DNA from 3 places in the Paraburkholderia sp. WC7.3g genome. Region 2 is predicted to be linked to each of the others. Evidence: predicted binding sites of a transcription regulator. Region 2 holds the regulator's gene; each other region holds the start of a gene.
What was found. Region 2 encodes HrcA, which represses chaperone genes, less so after heat shock. Its sites were predicted from a motif close to TTAGCACTCNNNNNNNNNGAGTGCTAA; they were not measured.
Positions count from the first base shown of each region.

Region 1: a site for HrcA is predicted at 2,744-2,770, ahead of rpoH (RNA polymerase sigma factor RpoH). Genes of this name have one in related genera too.
Region 3: a site for HrcA is predicted at 1,805-1,831, ahead of groES (co-chaperone GroES). Genes of this name have one in related genera too.

Region 1 covers NZ_JBNDMA010000002.1:845,801-850,876, reverse strand. Annotated here, with positions in the region: gene OKW43_RS15470 (fumarylacetoacetate hydrolase family protein) at 1-121, opposite strand, end outside; gene ybiB (DNA-binding protein YbiB) at 343-1,314, shown strand; partial or broken gene OKW43_RS15460 (2-isopropylmalate synthase) at 1,532-1,714, shown strand; gene OKW43_RS15455 (nuclear transport factor 2 family protein) at 1,929-2,312, opposite strand; partial or broken gene OKW43_RS15450 (acyloxyacyl hydrolase) at 2,354-2,448, opposite strand; gene rpoH (RNA polymerase sigma factor RpoH) at 2,832-3,767, shown strand; gene cydP (cytochrome oxidase putative small subunit CydP) at 4,111-4,371, shown strand; gene OKW43_RS15435 (cytochrome ubiquinol oxidase subunit I) at 4,361-5,076, shown strand, end outside.
Region 2 covers NZ_JBNDMA010000002.1:1,022,540-1,027,615, reverse strand. Annotated here, with positions in the region: gene OKW43_RS16250 (hypothetical protein) at 262-423, shown strand; gene OKW43_RS16245 (RNA-binding S4 domain-containing protein) at 395-802, opposite strand; gene hemH (ferrochelatase) at 817-1,881, opposite strand; gene hrcA (heat-inducible transcriptional repressor HrcA) at 2,060-3,079, opposite strand; gene OKW43_RS16230 (NAD kinase) at 3,291-4,193, shown strand; gene recN (DNA repair protein RecN) at 4,261-5,076, shown strand, end outside.
Region 3 covers NZ_JBNDMA010000002.1:1,177,344-1,182,419, reverse strand. Annotated here, with positions in the region: gene groL (chaperonin GroEL) at 1-1,389, opposite strand, end outside; gene groES (co-chaperone GroES) at 1,443-1,733, opposite strand; gene OKW43_RS16950 (hypothetical protein) at 2,230-2,358, opposite strand; gene OKW43_RS16945 (hypothetical protein) at 3,207-4,673, shown strand.

The DNA.
Region 1 (5,076 bases), 180 kb from region 2:
TTTCGCGCGCATGCGCCTCGTAGTTGCGCCCCACGCAGTAGATGCGCCGCACCGCGAACTGCTCGCTCGACCCCGCGACCGGCACCGCGACCTGTGGTGAGGGTGCAAATACGTAACTCATCCCGTTCTCCGTTTCCGATGGACGCCGCAACGCGCCGATAAAGATCGAGTGTAACGCGCGGCACCGTGCGAGTGCGTGTCAGGCGGACTGTCGCGCGTCGCTGAGTTCCCGCTTCGTTGCTGTTCGCCCCGCTCGCCATAGATGCGATACTCACACCGACCAGTTCCCAGAATGGCGTAGCGATCCGCCCCAGCGCGGCACGCCACCGCCTCTTGCGCCCGATGACCGACTCTACCGATACCACTTCCCCCTTCCCCTGCGCCCGATTCATCAAGGAAATCGGCCGCGGCCCGAACGGCGCCCGCGCGCTGACCGCCGACGATAGCCGCGCGCTCTACACCGCGATGCTCGACGGCCGCGTCGCCGATCTCGAGCTCGGCGCGGTGCTACTTGCGTATCGCGTGAAAGGCGAAACCGCCGACGAACTCGCCGCGATGCTGGCCGCCGCGCATACGTCGTTCGAGCCGGTGCGGCTGCCGCCCGGCCGGTTCCGGCCAGTATCGATTCCGTCGTACAACGGCGCGCGCAAGCAGCCGAACCTCGTGCCGCTGCTCGCGCTGCTGCTCGCGCGCGAAGGCGTGCCCGTGCTCGTGCACGGCGTCACCGACGATCCGGGTCGCGTGACGAGCGCGGAAATCTTCACGCATCTGCGCATCGCCCATGCGCAGTCGCGCGCGCAGATCGAAGCGGGACTCGCCGAGCGCCGCGTCGCGTTCGCATCGGTCGACGTGCTCGCGCCCAAGCTCGCGCGACTGCTCGCGCTGCGCCGGCGCATGGGCGTGCGCAATTCGACGCATACGCTCGTGAAGCTGCTGCAGCCCTTCGCGCCCGCCGGACTGCGGCTCGTCAACTACACGCATCCGCCGTATCGCGACAGCCTCACGCAGCTGTTCATCACGCATCCCGATGCGGCCGTCGGCGGGGCGCTGCTCGCGCGCGGCACCGAAGGCGAGGCGGTCGCCGATACGCGCCGCCAGGTGCAGGTCGACTGGCTGCATGACGGCATCTGCGAGACGCGGCTGCCGCACGCGCGCTCGTCGCCCGATGCGCCCGAAGTCGAACTGCCCGAGGCGCGCGACGCCGCGACCACGGCCGCCTGGATCGACGCCGTGCTGCGCGGCGAAGCGCCGGTGCCAGGCGCGATCGAGCGGCAGGTCGAGCTGATCGTCGATATCGCGAAGACGGCGGCCTGACGGCCCGCCGGTTTACAGGCCGACATACACCGTCATACATTTGTCCTCATGCATTCCCTTCCGAACACCTTCCGAATTATCTCCGGCCGCCTGGCGCGGCCCCTATCGCTACACCTGGCGTAAGTCACGTGTAGCGCCGCGCGCTGGCAGCTCCGGTTGCCGTCGGCGGTCCTTCCCGTAGTTCCCGCAGTTTCGCTTCACCCCCGTCGCAGTTCTCTGTCTGTTCGGCAATGGCGAGCGCACCGGCAACGTCGATCTCGTCACGCTCGCGATGAATCTCGACGCGATGGGCATCGACAGCGGTCTGGATTTGTCGGATCTGACGACGGTCAGGCGCGTGGCGGAGCGTTGCACGCGGCTTCCGGTGGCCGCGCGGCATCCGTATGCGGGAGAGCTGGTGATGCGCGGCGTGCGGGAGCCTCGCGACGCGCATGCGGACATTGATGAGCCCGCCGCAAACAGGCGCGACAAAGCTGACGAATGCGTGAGCGGCGTGAGCGCGCAAATCTGGACTGAGTCTGAACTGAGCGTTGAGCCTTCAGCGGCGGAGTGCGCACCCCGATTCCGCTGCCGCCGCGGACGCGCTCGCGACGCGCGCCCGCGTCAGGAAAATCTCACTCCAGCGCGCAACGCGTCGCCTGCCATGCGATCAGCCGCCACTGCCCGTCTTCGTGCGTATGGATCGCGGTATAGGCAATCGGAAACAGTAGCGCGCCGTTGTTCGCCTCCATCTCGATCAGCGCGCGGCCCGTGACCACGTAGGTCTCCCGCCCGGCCGGCAACACGTCCTGCGACTGCACTTCGATCTGCCGATAACGGCGGCGCCCCGCGATGATCCCGTCGATGAACTGCCGTTTCGTCTCCCGCTTGCCGTTCGTATGGACGTAGCTCACATTGTCCGCGAGCAGCGTGTCGAGCGACTGCCCATCGCCGTCGACCATCGCGCGAAAACGCTCTCGCTCGAGCCCGCGGATCGCCTCGATCATCTTTGCCGCCATTGCAGAGACCCTCGCACACCGCGAGCCGCAGGCGGCCACGGTCAGAAGTGATATTGCAAATATAGCTGGCTGAAATTTATACCAGGATTCGGCTCTTTGATACCGCCATTGAAGCTTGCTGGAAGCGATAGCCGGCGACGTGTGGTCTGCCTCGCGGATAATCCGGCCTTCACTCCCGGCGCGTATTAAGCGACTGCTTCCTTTATTTTTGGCGCAAGCTGAGCAGCGTTCAAGGCACGAACAACGCTGATTTTCATGAAATTAACCGCTTGGAAGCGAGCAAACGTAAGTCGATTATTAGAGTGATGGTGGCCCGAGGTGCTCATTTTTACAGATCAAACAGGCAGACCGAATAGAGCGTATGATGACTATCAAAATACGAAAGTCAATAGGATTTCCGGGAACTTGGATACCCCTGCGACCTCTAAGTATTAGCACTCGGCAGATCAGAGTGCTAACATCCAACGCTGGAGTCGTTTACTGAGTACGCTATTGTCTGATTCCAAAGGAGCTTCACACGTGAGCCATGCAATGACCCTTCCGAGTACTTTGAGCCCGTCGTCGGCTAAGGCCGCTTCGGCAGGTGCACTGGCGCTCTCGCATTCCTCGCTGCTGTCCGGCCAACTGGGCAACATCGACGCCTACATCCAGGCGGTCAACCGGATCCCGATGCTGACGCCGGCGGAAGAACGCCAGTTCGCCACCGAATTGCGCGAACACGACAATCTGGAGGCGGCGCGCCGCCTCGTTCTGTCGCACCTGCGACTCGTCGTGTCCATCGCGCGTAACTACCTCGGTTACGGGCTGCCGCACGCCGACCTGATCCAGGAAGGCAACATCGGCCTGATGAAAGCGGTCAAGCGCTTCGATCCCGAGCAAAACGTGCGCCTCGTGTCGTACGCGATGCACTGGATCAAGGCCGAGATCCATGAATACATCCTGCGCAACTGGCGCATGGTGAAGGTCGCCACCACCAAAGCGCAGCGCAAGCTGTTCTTCAACCTGCGCAGCCACAAGCAAGGTCTCGGCGCGTTCACGCCGGATGAGATCGAGGGTCTCGCCAAGGAATTGAACGTGAAGCGCGAAGAGGTCGCGGAGATGGAAACGCGTCTGTCGGGCGGCGACATCGCGCTCGAAGGTCAGGTCGAAGACGGTGAAGAGTCGTATGCGCCGATCGCCTATCTGGCCGACTCGCACAGCGAGCCGACCGCCGTGCTGGCTTCGCGCCAGCGCGACCGGCTGCAAAGCGACGGCATCGCAAGCGCGCTCGATGCGCTTGATCCGCGCAGCCGCCGCATCATTGAAGCGCGCTGGCTGAAGGTGGCTGACGACGGCTCGGGCGGCTCGACGTTGCATGAGCTGGCCGATGAATTCGGCGTATCGGCCGAACGTATCCGCCAGATCGAAGCCAGCGCGATGAAGAAGATGCGCGGTGCGCTGACCGAATACGCATAAAGCGTCGAAGCCATGCGCGCGTAAATGGCGCTCAAAGCCCCGCCCTCGCAAGACGGCGGGGTTTTTTATTCGTTTCGTCCACTCTTTGGTCCGCGCGGCCGCGCATTCACGTCGGCCGACCCGCGAGTTGCCCAGGCGAGGCCGGTAAGCCTTTCTTGACGTATCGAGAATCCGGTAGCAATACTGCGTGAACGCGGCAAGTTTTGCGATGTGACGCCGCATGGCTAAACTGGAGCGCGCGAGGCTCACCTCCTACAATCGGCATGCATTCGCCAGACTGCCTGACGGCCAGCGCGGTCTGGATCCAGCCGGCTCACCGGCGTGAAGTCGTCTTCGACCGATCATGACCATAGCCCTGAATCGCAGCAGCTCTGTCCGGTCGCGCTGGCGCGGCCGGTTCACCAGGTGGGTACGCGATCCAGCGCTCGCGCGCGATATCGCCATCATCCTCGCCATCAAGTTCACACTGCTGATGGCGCTCAAGTTCACATTCTTCAATCATCCACAGGCGGAGCACATGATGCTGCCGCCTGAGCAGGTCGCGCAGGCGCTGCTGTCGGTGCCCGTCCCGCATCCGTCTCGAGGTGATCAACATGCCCGTTAGCGAAGTCGTAGAACTGTCGCGGCTCCAGTTCGCCATCACGGCGCTTTATCACTTTCTGTTCGTGCCGCTGACGCTCGGCCTCGCCTGGCTGCTCGTCATCATGGAGTCGGTCTATGTGATGACCGGCAAGCAGATCTACAAGGACATGACGCAGTTCTGGGGCAAGCTGTTCGGCATCAACTTTGCGATGGGCGTCGCGACCGGCCTCACGCTCGAGTTTCAGTTCGGCACCAACTGGGCTTATTACTCGCATTATGTCGGCGACATTTTCGGTGTGCCGCTAGCCGTCGAAGGGCTGATGGCGTTCTTCCTCGAATCGACGTTCGTCGGTCTGTTCTTCTTCGGCTGGAACAGATTGTCAAAAGTCCAGCATCTGATCGTCACGTTCTGTGTCGCGCTCGGTTCGAACCTGTCGGCGCTATGGATTCTGATTGCCAACGGCTGGATGAATAATCCGGTCGGCGCGAAGTTCAACTACCAGACGATGCGCATGGAGCTCGACAGCATCGGCGCGGTGATCTTCAATCCGGTCGCGCAGGTGAAGTTCGTGCATACGGTGTCGGCCGGCTATGTGACCGCGGCGATGTTCGTGCTCGGCGTGTCGTCGTGGTATCTGTTGAAGCGCCGCGACACCGAGTTCGCGCTGCGCTCGTTCGCAATCGCCGCCGGCTTCGGCCTCGCGTCGGCACTGTGCGTGATCGTGCT
Region 2 (5,076 bases):
TCCCGACCCCAGATGGGGCCTGCAAGAGCCGTTTCAAGCGGCTCCGAGGGTTTTTTCGCACCACCGTCGTGCAGGCGAAATGCGCCGTAACAAGCATTAACGTGGCGCGATCAGATAGAGATTGAGTGCGGCTCGCAACTGACCTATTCTCCAGTCATGGCGCGGCAACGCACGTTAACCCTAATCCGACGTAAGCCTTACCAACGCCTGACAGTCTTTCCGAAAGCCTGTTTCAGCTCATCACCTTCCCAAGGGAGTACCGTGAAACTGACCTTTGCAATCGGGGTGGTCGCACTGGTACTGATCGCGGGCACCACGACCATCTGCATGTCCGGTGCGGTCAACGACCACACCACCGAGTACGGCGGCGTGCACGCCACGATGGAGCAGTTTTTCAATCCCCACCTGAAAATCTGTCGATAGTGCGCCGGTCGCGTTTGGTCGGTCGCCCGTGCAGCGCGGCGGCCGGCTCGTGATACTCCCGGCGCCGCTCCTGCTCGACCTGCCGCTTCGCCTTGCTGTCCGCGGTTTCCACATAAAGCGTCTGCGCGACGCTCGCCGGACCGCGTACCTCGCACAGGCCCAGCACCTCCACCTGCCACACGTACCGCTCGATCTCGATCTCGACCAGATCGCCGACACGCACGTCCTTCGCCGGTTTCACGGCCGCGCCGCCGATGCGCACCCGCCCCTTCTCGACCGCCTCCGCGGCCAGCGAACGCGTCTTGAAAAAGCGCGCGGCCCACAGCCATTTGTCGATGCGCAGTTTCGCGCCCGGTTCGGTTGAAATGCGGTAGTTCATCTGCGTATTCAAGCTCATGTCGTGTGCGGCACCGGCACTGCCTGCACCGGCCAGCCCTGCAGATGCTGCGCGACGATTTCGCCGAGCGCGGCAACCCACGGCTGGGACGCGTTCAGACAGGCGATCCGGTGAAACTCCTTGCCACCCGCCCGCAGAAATTCGTCGCGTACTTCCATGCCGATTTCCTCGATCGTTTCGAGGCAGTCGGCGATGAAACCCGGACAAAACACGTCAGCACGCCGCACGCCTGCCGCGCCGAGCTCCTTCAACGTCGGCGCCGTATAGGGCTGCAGCCATTCGGCCTTGCCGAAGCGCGACTGGAACGTGATGCGGCATTCGACCGGCGTCACCCCGAGCGCCTGCATCAGCAGCGCGCCGGTCTGCTGGCATTGCTCGTGGTACGGGTCGCCCAGGTCGAGCGTGCGCTTGGGTACGCCGTGGAAACTGAGCACCAGTTTGTCGCCCGCCGAGAAGTCGGGGCGGCCGTGCTGATGCCAGTAGTGATGCACCTGCGCGGCGAGCGCCGCGATGTACGCCGGGTGATCGGCATACTGGCGCACGGTGCGGATTTCCGGCTGGTTGCGCATGCGCTTGAGTGCGGAAAAAGCTTCGTCGAAAGCAGTCGCGGTGGTCGATGCCGAATATTGCGGATACATCGGCATAAGCAGCACGCGCTCGGCGCCCGCGAGCTTCAGCTGATTGAGCATCGCCGGAATGCCGGGCGTGCCGTAGCGCATCGCGTAGTCCACCAGTACCGTGTAGTCGTTCAGTTGCAGCAGGTGGCGCAAACCCTCCAGTTGCTTCTCCGTATGGACACGCAGCGGCGAGCCCTCGGGCATCCAGACCGCGGCGTATTTTTTCGCGGAGCTGCGGCCGCGAAACGGCAGAATCAGCAGACGCAGAATCAACTGCCACAACAGCACCGGAATTTCGACCACGCGAGGATCGGACAGGAACTGCGCGAGGTAGCGGCGCACCGCACGCGGCGTCGGTGCGTCCGGCGTGCCGAGATTGATCAGCAATACGGCGACGCGATGCGACGTGGCGTTCTGTGAAGGCCGCTCGAGGTCGAAGCGCATAGGCAGCAGAAATCACCGCTTCACGCGGCGAGTCGATTCAGTGGAGATTCATTATAGCGGCGCGGGTCCTGCCCGGCGCCGCCAGACACCCCTGGCCATTCGGACGATTGGCAGACGTCGCGGGTTCGCGCATCATGGCCGGCACGAGTTGCGATGACGGCTCCGGGGAGCGCGGGGGCTACTGCTGGCTGAGCGTCAAGGACAGCAGCCGCGCGGTGATATCGACGATCGGAATCACGCGGTTATAGGCCATGCGGGTCGGCCCGATCACGCCGAGCGTGCCGACGATCTTGCCGTTCACCTCGTACGGCGCGGTGACGACGCTCATTTCCTCGATCGGCACCAGATTCGATTCGCCGCCGATGAAAATCTGCACGCCCGCCGCATGACTCGACACGTCCAGCAACTGAAGGAGGCTGGTCTTCTGGTCGAACACATCGAACAGCTTGCGCAGGCGCGCCATATCCGACGACAGATCGGCGACTTCGAGCAGATTGCGCTCGCCCGAGATCAGCACGGTCTCGCCGGTGTCGGATTCGTCGGTGCTTGCGGTGACGGCCGCGTGCATCAGCGAGGTCATGTCGCCGCGCAGCTCGTCGATTTCCTCGCGCAGGCGGCGGCGCACTTCGTCGAACGACAGGCCCGCGAAGTGCGCGTTGATGTAATTGGAGGCTTCCACCAGTTGCGAAGGCGAAAAGTCGCGCTGGGTGGCAAGGATGCGGTTCTGCACGTCGCCTTCGGGCGTCACGATGATCAGCAGAATGCGTTGATCGGACAGGCGCATGAATTCGATCTGCTTGAACACGTGGCTGCGGCGCGGCGTGAGCACGACGCCGGCGAACTGCGACAGGTTGGACAGCACGCTCGCCGCCGCCGCGACGATCTTCTGCGGCTCGCTCACCTGCAGCGTGGTCTTGACGGTGCGCATCACCGCTTCCTCGTCGGCGGCGGACTCGACCGTCAGCATCGTGTCGACGAACAGACGGTAGCCGCGCGGCGTCGGAATGCGCCCCGCCGACGTATGCGGACTGATCACGAGTCCCAGATCCTCGAGATCCGACATCACGTTGCGGATCGTGGCCGGGCTCAGTTCGAGGCCCGAATAACGTGACAGCGTGCGCGAGCCGACCGGCTGACCTTCGGCGATGTAGCGCTCAATCAGCGTTTTGAGGAGGGTTTGTGCGCGAGGATCTAGCATGACGAAAAATTTTAGCTCAATGGCACCGCAGCCGCGAGCGCCCCGCGGCGCCCGCCCCCGGCGAATGCGCCGCCTTCGGCGGGCTCGCATGTCATCGGGTCTTCACCATTCTAACGATAATCGCGACATGCGCTGACGCCCTGCGTGCGCCGGCCCACAACCGGGTTGGTCGGCGGTTCTTTTCAGGCCCTACCTATGGTGTAATGCCGGCATGCAAGTGACCAGCCAGTTCAAGACCGTCGCGCTCGTCGGGCGCAGCAATACGCCAGGCATCGGCGAGCCGCTGACCGCGCTCGCCGCGTGCATCGCGAAGCTCGGCCTCGAAGTCGTGTTCGAAGCCGACACCGCCGCCGAAATCGGCGTGATCGAATATCCGGCGCTGCATCCCGCCCAGATCGGCGCGCGTGCCGACGTCGCCGTGGTGCTAGGCGGCGACGGCACGATGCTCGGCATCGGCCGCCAGCTCGCGCCGTATCACACGCCGTTGATCGGCATCAACCACGGACGGCTCGGCTTCATCACGGACATTCCGATCTCCGACATGCGCGAGATCGTGCCGCAAATGCTGTCCGGCAATTTCGAGCGCGAGGAGCGCGTGCTGCTGGAAGCGCGCATCGTGCGCGACGGCACGCCGATCTACCACGCGCTCGCGTTCAACGACGTGGTGGTCAACCGCAGCGGCTTCTCGGGCATGGCGGAGCTGCGCGTGTCGGTCGACGGCCGCTTCATGTACAACCAGCGCTCGGACGGCCTGATCGTCGCGACGCCGACCGGCTCGACCGCGTACGCGCTGTCGTCGCAGGGGCCGATCCTGCATCCGCAACTACAGGGCATCGTGCTCGTGCCGATCGCGCCGCACGCGCTGTCGAACCGGCCGATCGTGCTGCCGGACGAATCGAAGGTCAGCATCCAGATCGTTTCCGGGCGCGAGGTGAACGTCAATTTCGACATGCAGTCGTTCACGTCGCTGGAGCTCGGCGACACGATCGAGGTGCGCCGTTCGCGCCACACGGTGCCGATGCTGCATCCGGTCGGCTACAGCTATTACGCGACGCTGCGCAAGAAGCTGCACTGGCACGAGTACCCGTCGCACGAAGAAGACCCGAGGCCTTAAGCGGCGCTTTGAATTGCGCACGCCGCCGCGGCCGCCACCCGAATCCCAAGCTCACCCGAAGACTCCCATGCTTCGCCACCTCTCGATACGCGACTTCGTCATCGTCGCCGCGCTCGACCTCGAATTCGACAGCGGCTTCACCGTTTTCTCGGGCGAAACCGGCGCCGGCAAATCGATCCTGATCGACGCGCTCGCGCTCGCGCTCGGCGCGCGCGCCGAGGCGAGCGTCGTGCGCACCGGCGAGAGTCGCGCCGACATCACCGCGGAGTTCGAAACGCACGCGCAGGTCGATCAATGGCTCGACGCGCAGGCGCTCGGCGCGGCCGACGACGGCCCGCACGGCGGCACCGTGATGCTGCGGCGGCTGGTCGACGCGAACGGCCGCTCGCGCGCGTTCATCAACGGCACGGCGGCCACGCTCGCGCAGCTTCGCGAGGTCGGCGAAATGCTCGTCGACATTCACGGCCAGCACGCGCACCAGTTGCTGATGCGCCCGGACGCGCAGCGCGAGCTGTTCGACACGCACGCGGGCCTGTCCGACATGGCCGGCGCCGTCACGCGCGCCTGGCGCACGTGGCGCGACATGGCGCAGGCGGTCGAGCACGCGCAGACGCGCGATCGCGAGCTGCAACTCGAGCGCGAGCGACTCGCGTGGCAGCTCACCGAGCTCGACAAGCTCGCGCCGCAGCCGGGCGAATGGGAAGAGGTCAACACCGAGCATCGGCGGCTGTCGCATTCCGCGAATTTGATCGACGGCGTGCAGGGCGTGCTCGGCGCGCTGTCCGAATCGGACGACGCGATGATCACGCATCTCGGCTCGATCGCGTCGAAGATGCGCGACCTCGCGGACATCGATCCGGCGCTGAACGACGTGCTCGCCGCG
Region 3 (5,076 bases), 150 kb from region 2:
GCTCGCTTCTTCGCCACCGTTGGTGACGATCTGGCGCAGCGGCTCTTCCATTGCGCGCAGAACGATCTTGATACCTGCGTCCTGATCGGCGTTAGCGCCCTTCAGGCCATCGATTGCCTTACGTGCACGGATCAGCGCGACGCCGCCACCGGCCACGATGCCTTCTTCCACAGCCGCGCGCGTTGCGTGCAGTGCGTCTTCGACACGTGCCTTCTTTTCCTTCATTTCGACTTCGGTCGCAGCACCGACCTTGATCACTGCAACGCCGCCTGCCAGCTTGGCAACGCGCTCTTGCAGCTTTTCACGGTCGTAGTCCGAGGTCGCTTCTTCGATTTGCGTGCGAACCTGCTTCACACGTGCTTCGATGTTTGCAGCTTCGCCAGCGCCGTCGATGATCGTGGTGTTTTCCTTGCCCACTTCGATGCGCTTCGCCTGGCCCAGTTCAGCCAGCGTTGCCTTCTCGAGCGTGAGGCCGGTTTCTTCAGCGATGACCTGACCGCCGGTCAGGATCGCGATGTCTTCCAGCATCGCTTTACGACGATCGCCGAAGCCCGGAGCCTTGACGGCAACGGTCTTCAGGATGCCGCGGATGTTGTTGACGACCAGCGTTGCGAGCGCTTCGCCTTCGACGTCTTCAGCGATGATCAGCAGCGGACGGCCAGCCTTCGCGACTTGCTCGAGCACCGGCAGCAGATCACGGATGTTCGACACCTTCTTGTCGTGCAGCAGCACGAACGGGTTCTCGAGCACGGCGACTTGCTTGTCCGGGTTGTTGATGAAATACGGCGACAGGTAGCCGCGGTCGAATTGCATACCTTCGACGACGTCCAGCTCGTCTTGCAGCGACTTGCCGTCTTCGACGGTGATCACGCCTTCCTTGCCGACCTTGTCCATTGCTTCAGCGATGCGCTCGCCGATCGACGAATCGCTGTTCGCCGAGATCGCGCCAACCTGGGCGATTTCCTTGTTGGTCGTGCACGGCTTGCTGATCTTGCGCAGTTCTTCGATTGCGGCTGTAACGGCCTTGTCGATACCGCGCTTCAGGTCCATCGGGTTCATGCCCGATGCGACGTACTTCATGCCTTCGCGGACGATCGATTGCGCGAGAACCGTAGCGGTCGTCGTGCCGTCGCCTGCGTTGTCGCTGGTCTTGGAAGCGACTTCCTTGACCATTTGCGCGCCCATGTTCTGGAGCTTGTCTTTCAGTTCGATCTCTTTTGCGACCGACACACCGTCCTTGGTGACCGTCGGGCCGCCGAAGCTGCGCTCGAGGACCACGTTGCGGCCCTTCGGACCCAGCGTGACCTTCACGGCGTTGGCGAGAATGTTCACGCCTTCGACCATCTTGGCACGGGCGGAATCTCCGAATACGACGTCTTTAGCTGCCATCTTCTAACTCCTTGAATACTTTGGATGTAACCGGGGAAGTAGCGACCTTGCGCTTACTTCTGCACCACGGCCATGATGTCTTCTTCGCGCATTACCAGCAATTCGTTGCCGTCGACCTTGACGGTCTGGCCTGCGTATTTGCCGAACAGGACGCGGTCGCCGACTTTTACGTCGAGCGCAATGGCTGCGCCCTTGTCGTCGCGCTTGCCCGGGCCGACTGCGAGGATTTCGCCCTGATCCGGCTTTTCCGCTGCGGCTTCGGGAATCACGATGCCCGACGCAGTCTTGGTTTCCTGATCCAGGCGCTTGACGATCACGCGATCATGCAAAGGACGAAGGTTCATACATACTCCTCTCTGATTGAGACTGAAGAACGCTGAGAAAACCCGGCTGGCTGAGCCAACCGGAGATGTTGTTAGCACTCTCGTGCAGCGAGTGCTAATTATATGGACGGGTAGTGACAAATTCAAGAAGTGAGGAGTAGCGGCAGTGCTGGTCTCGAGATTCGCTTGAGTTTGAACTTTGTTCGCTTAAGTCTGAATCTTGCAACGCAACAAAAATTCGAGGTCGCCGGATAATTTACATTAAAAACAAATACTTAAACTATTTTCTCGGAGATCCATCGGCTGTTGTCGGCTCCGGCGCGGACGGCCACTCATGGAATCTGTGCATCACAATTAGATGCCCGATTGCCCCATCAGGGAAAACCCCTATCCGCTAGTAGCCAGAAGAGTCTGCCAGACTTCACGTTTCCATGAAACGTCCGCAGGGTTGTCAGAGTGGACCAACGCGCTGCCATTCGATCTGCCTGCAACGATCAGTTTTCAAAGGATGTGTAGATCACGCATCACGCGGCGCATCGAACAGCACATTGCTAGTTGCCCCATATCGCGACTGGGCGGATTCGCCCACTCCGGACACCGGGCCAAGCACCACATCATGTGCAGCTTTTGAGGATGCGGCGGTCATTCATCCCTCGGAGCCAGCCGGCAAGTCATCCTGTCTTGTGTCTTGAGGTTTGTTCTGTCGGCCTTTGCGGTCATTGATGTGTGGGCGTGCGGGAGTCGGCTGAAGCACGCTAACCGGGCATTCGCCAACCATCCGCTCTGAATCTCGTGCTCCGTTCGGCGAACGCGTACTTTCGACGCACTGCCGTCGTTCGAAGCTCCGTCACCTCAACGGCAGCTTACTCCGGAACAGCGATCATCCGACATCCCGCGCTGAGCGACATGAACGGCCATCGCTGTCGTTGGTTGCACGGCCGTAACAACCCATGTCGAGCGTCCGCTCTGGCGGTGCGACGAAAATGAATCGCGGGACAAGCAAGTCCGGATTTCACCGCGCGCGCAAATGCGCTATTGGACGCCATCGGCCTTCCGAGGGCGGCGTGGCGCGATCAAACGACGGCGATGCCGTTACGCCTGCAACTTGACGCAACTTTGCTGCTGCGGCAACGACGAACGGCGACTTCTTCAGCCTGCCTTAAGGTAGTGCGCGAATACAGCCGGATGTTGCGGCTAGTACGCGCGCAATGGATCCGACAGGCATGACTGCCGCTGCATTCCTTAGCTGCGCCCGGAATATCTCTTCCTCCAACCCGTTTACTCGACACTTCTCTCGCGGCATCCGATTTGCCGATTTCACCCAGTCACATCGCCTCGCGGGTTGCCCACCGCGAGGCAGCGTCATGGTCGAGACAGGCGACCCGCTGCCCGGCCATGGACAACCCGCGACTCAACTTTCAAAGGAGGTTAAGCCACACATCAATACCTAACCGCAGATCTGTCCGTCGAAGCGGGTCAACCTCAGGAGCAATCATGAAATCGCTATTCAAGCCCCGCAGCTTCAGACCACTGGCTTCTCGAGCTGCCAGTCTGTCCGCTGCCGCCTTCATCGGCGCGTTGGCCGCAGGCCAGGCATGCGCAGAACAGCCGCCGCCACCTTGCCATCCGAATCCGAACGCTGCCGCTGACGCCGCGCTGGTGCGCCAGCGCGGCGACATCGCGCACCTGCCAGATCCGCTGCAGGATCTCCTCCAAAGGATAGCCGAGCGGCCCCATACCTATTTGCCGATTCAGGCCTATGCCGAGGCCGACAAACCGAGCCAGCTGTTCCAGTATTACCTGCTGTCCACAGTAGGATTCGAACCCAATCCGTTCACGACACGATTCCCGGGCATCAACGACAAGGCGATGCTGACGGCAACTGGCGCCAACTGCGGCTTGCCAACCATCGGTGCGGTACGCCTGGTGGTCGAGCCGAAGCCGGGGTTGCCCACTGATCCCAATAACGTTCGCGCCTTCATCGATGTATTTACCGACCTGTCATATCTGTTTGTGATTAACAACGAAAGCGGCTGGTACGAGGGCTGGATGATCCACGATTTGCAAGTGCCGAATGTCGCACCACCCCGTCCCGACGGGCACGCCCAGTTCGGCACAATGACAGTCGCGGACGCGGCCGCCTTGCGGGCGATGGGCACGCACCACAACGTGCCGGGCCAGCTATTCACAATGGATGGCAAGGCACCGCATTTGCCCGAAGCTTCAGACCACTTCCCCGACCGCCAGACCAATATCGTGCCGATCCAGCTGAGCATGGGGGCGCTCAACTGCATGCAGCAGTCTGATTGTCACGGCTACTGGGAATTCAACTACACGACCAACTGGATCCATCCACTCTACGAGTTGCCTTTTACCGGCGGTATCCCCGGTACCTTTGAAGCCGGCAAAGTTGGCGCGCTCTCGTCACTGATTCCCGGCTCTGGACCGGCAGGCGTAAAGAACAGTCCGATCGACTATGGTGACGATCCGAACAATGCGGCCCCGCTGGGTGGTGCAGGTCCGCGCGACCCCGACCGATTCGATGCCACAGTCGATAACCAGCGGGAATACCGCCAGCGCTTCATCCCGAGCGGACTGGCCCACGAAATCTACCTGGACACCTACGTGCGAGTGGCATCGTTCGAGCAGGGCACGCCATTCCCGCAGCGGTTGTACGACGCCTATGTGGCCGAAGTCAAACGGGTCGATACCAATGGCGACGGCGTCATTTCGGCACGCGAGGGAGACGTGGATACGGCCAGCGATGGGTTCCCGGACAATTCCCGTCTGTTCTTGCCGGCGACTTCGTTCCGTCGCTTTGCCGTGACGCGCGAAATCAATGACGGCTCCCTGGCGCCGCGGTTTGCGCCCAGCCAGCGGGCTTGGGTACTGACTGGCGCCGCCATTACCGTAAGCCCGCCGCGGCCGGCGTCTGCGGGTCGCGATGGCGACGACCGTTGAAGGCAACTCGTCGACCTGACGGGCTGTCTCCTGAGTTGCGAGAGGCGTTCAAACCGTATCGTGCGCTCTGCAGGTAGACAATAGGGCCGCCCAAAAGGCGGCCCTATTGTTGTCGCCTTCCGTTGATGCTCATCATTCAACGGAAAATAGCGAAGACAAGACAGTCCTTGTTCCCCTGTGGAACCTTCGTGGGCTGGCAGCACCGGAAGGCAAAGATTGAGTTTCTCCGCAGGCTTCACGCTGAACAGTCGAGCGCATTCCGTATCTTGATAGCGGACACTCCATAATGTCGCACCGCTCGGCCCCCAATGTCGGCTTCGGCTGACGACACAACCGACGCAATTGGCACGCTAACGTCCGTTGCCTGGGTCGAAGCCGACGCTCGAACGTCCGTGCACAAGCG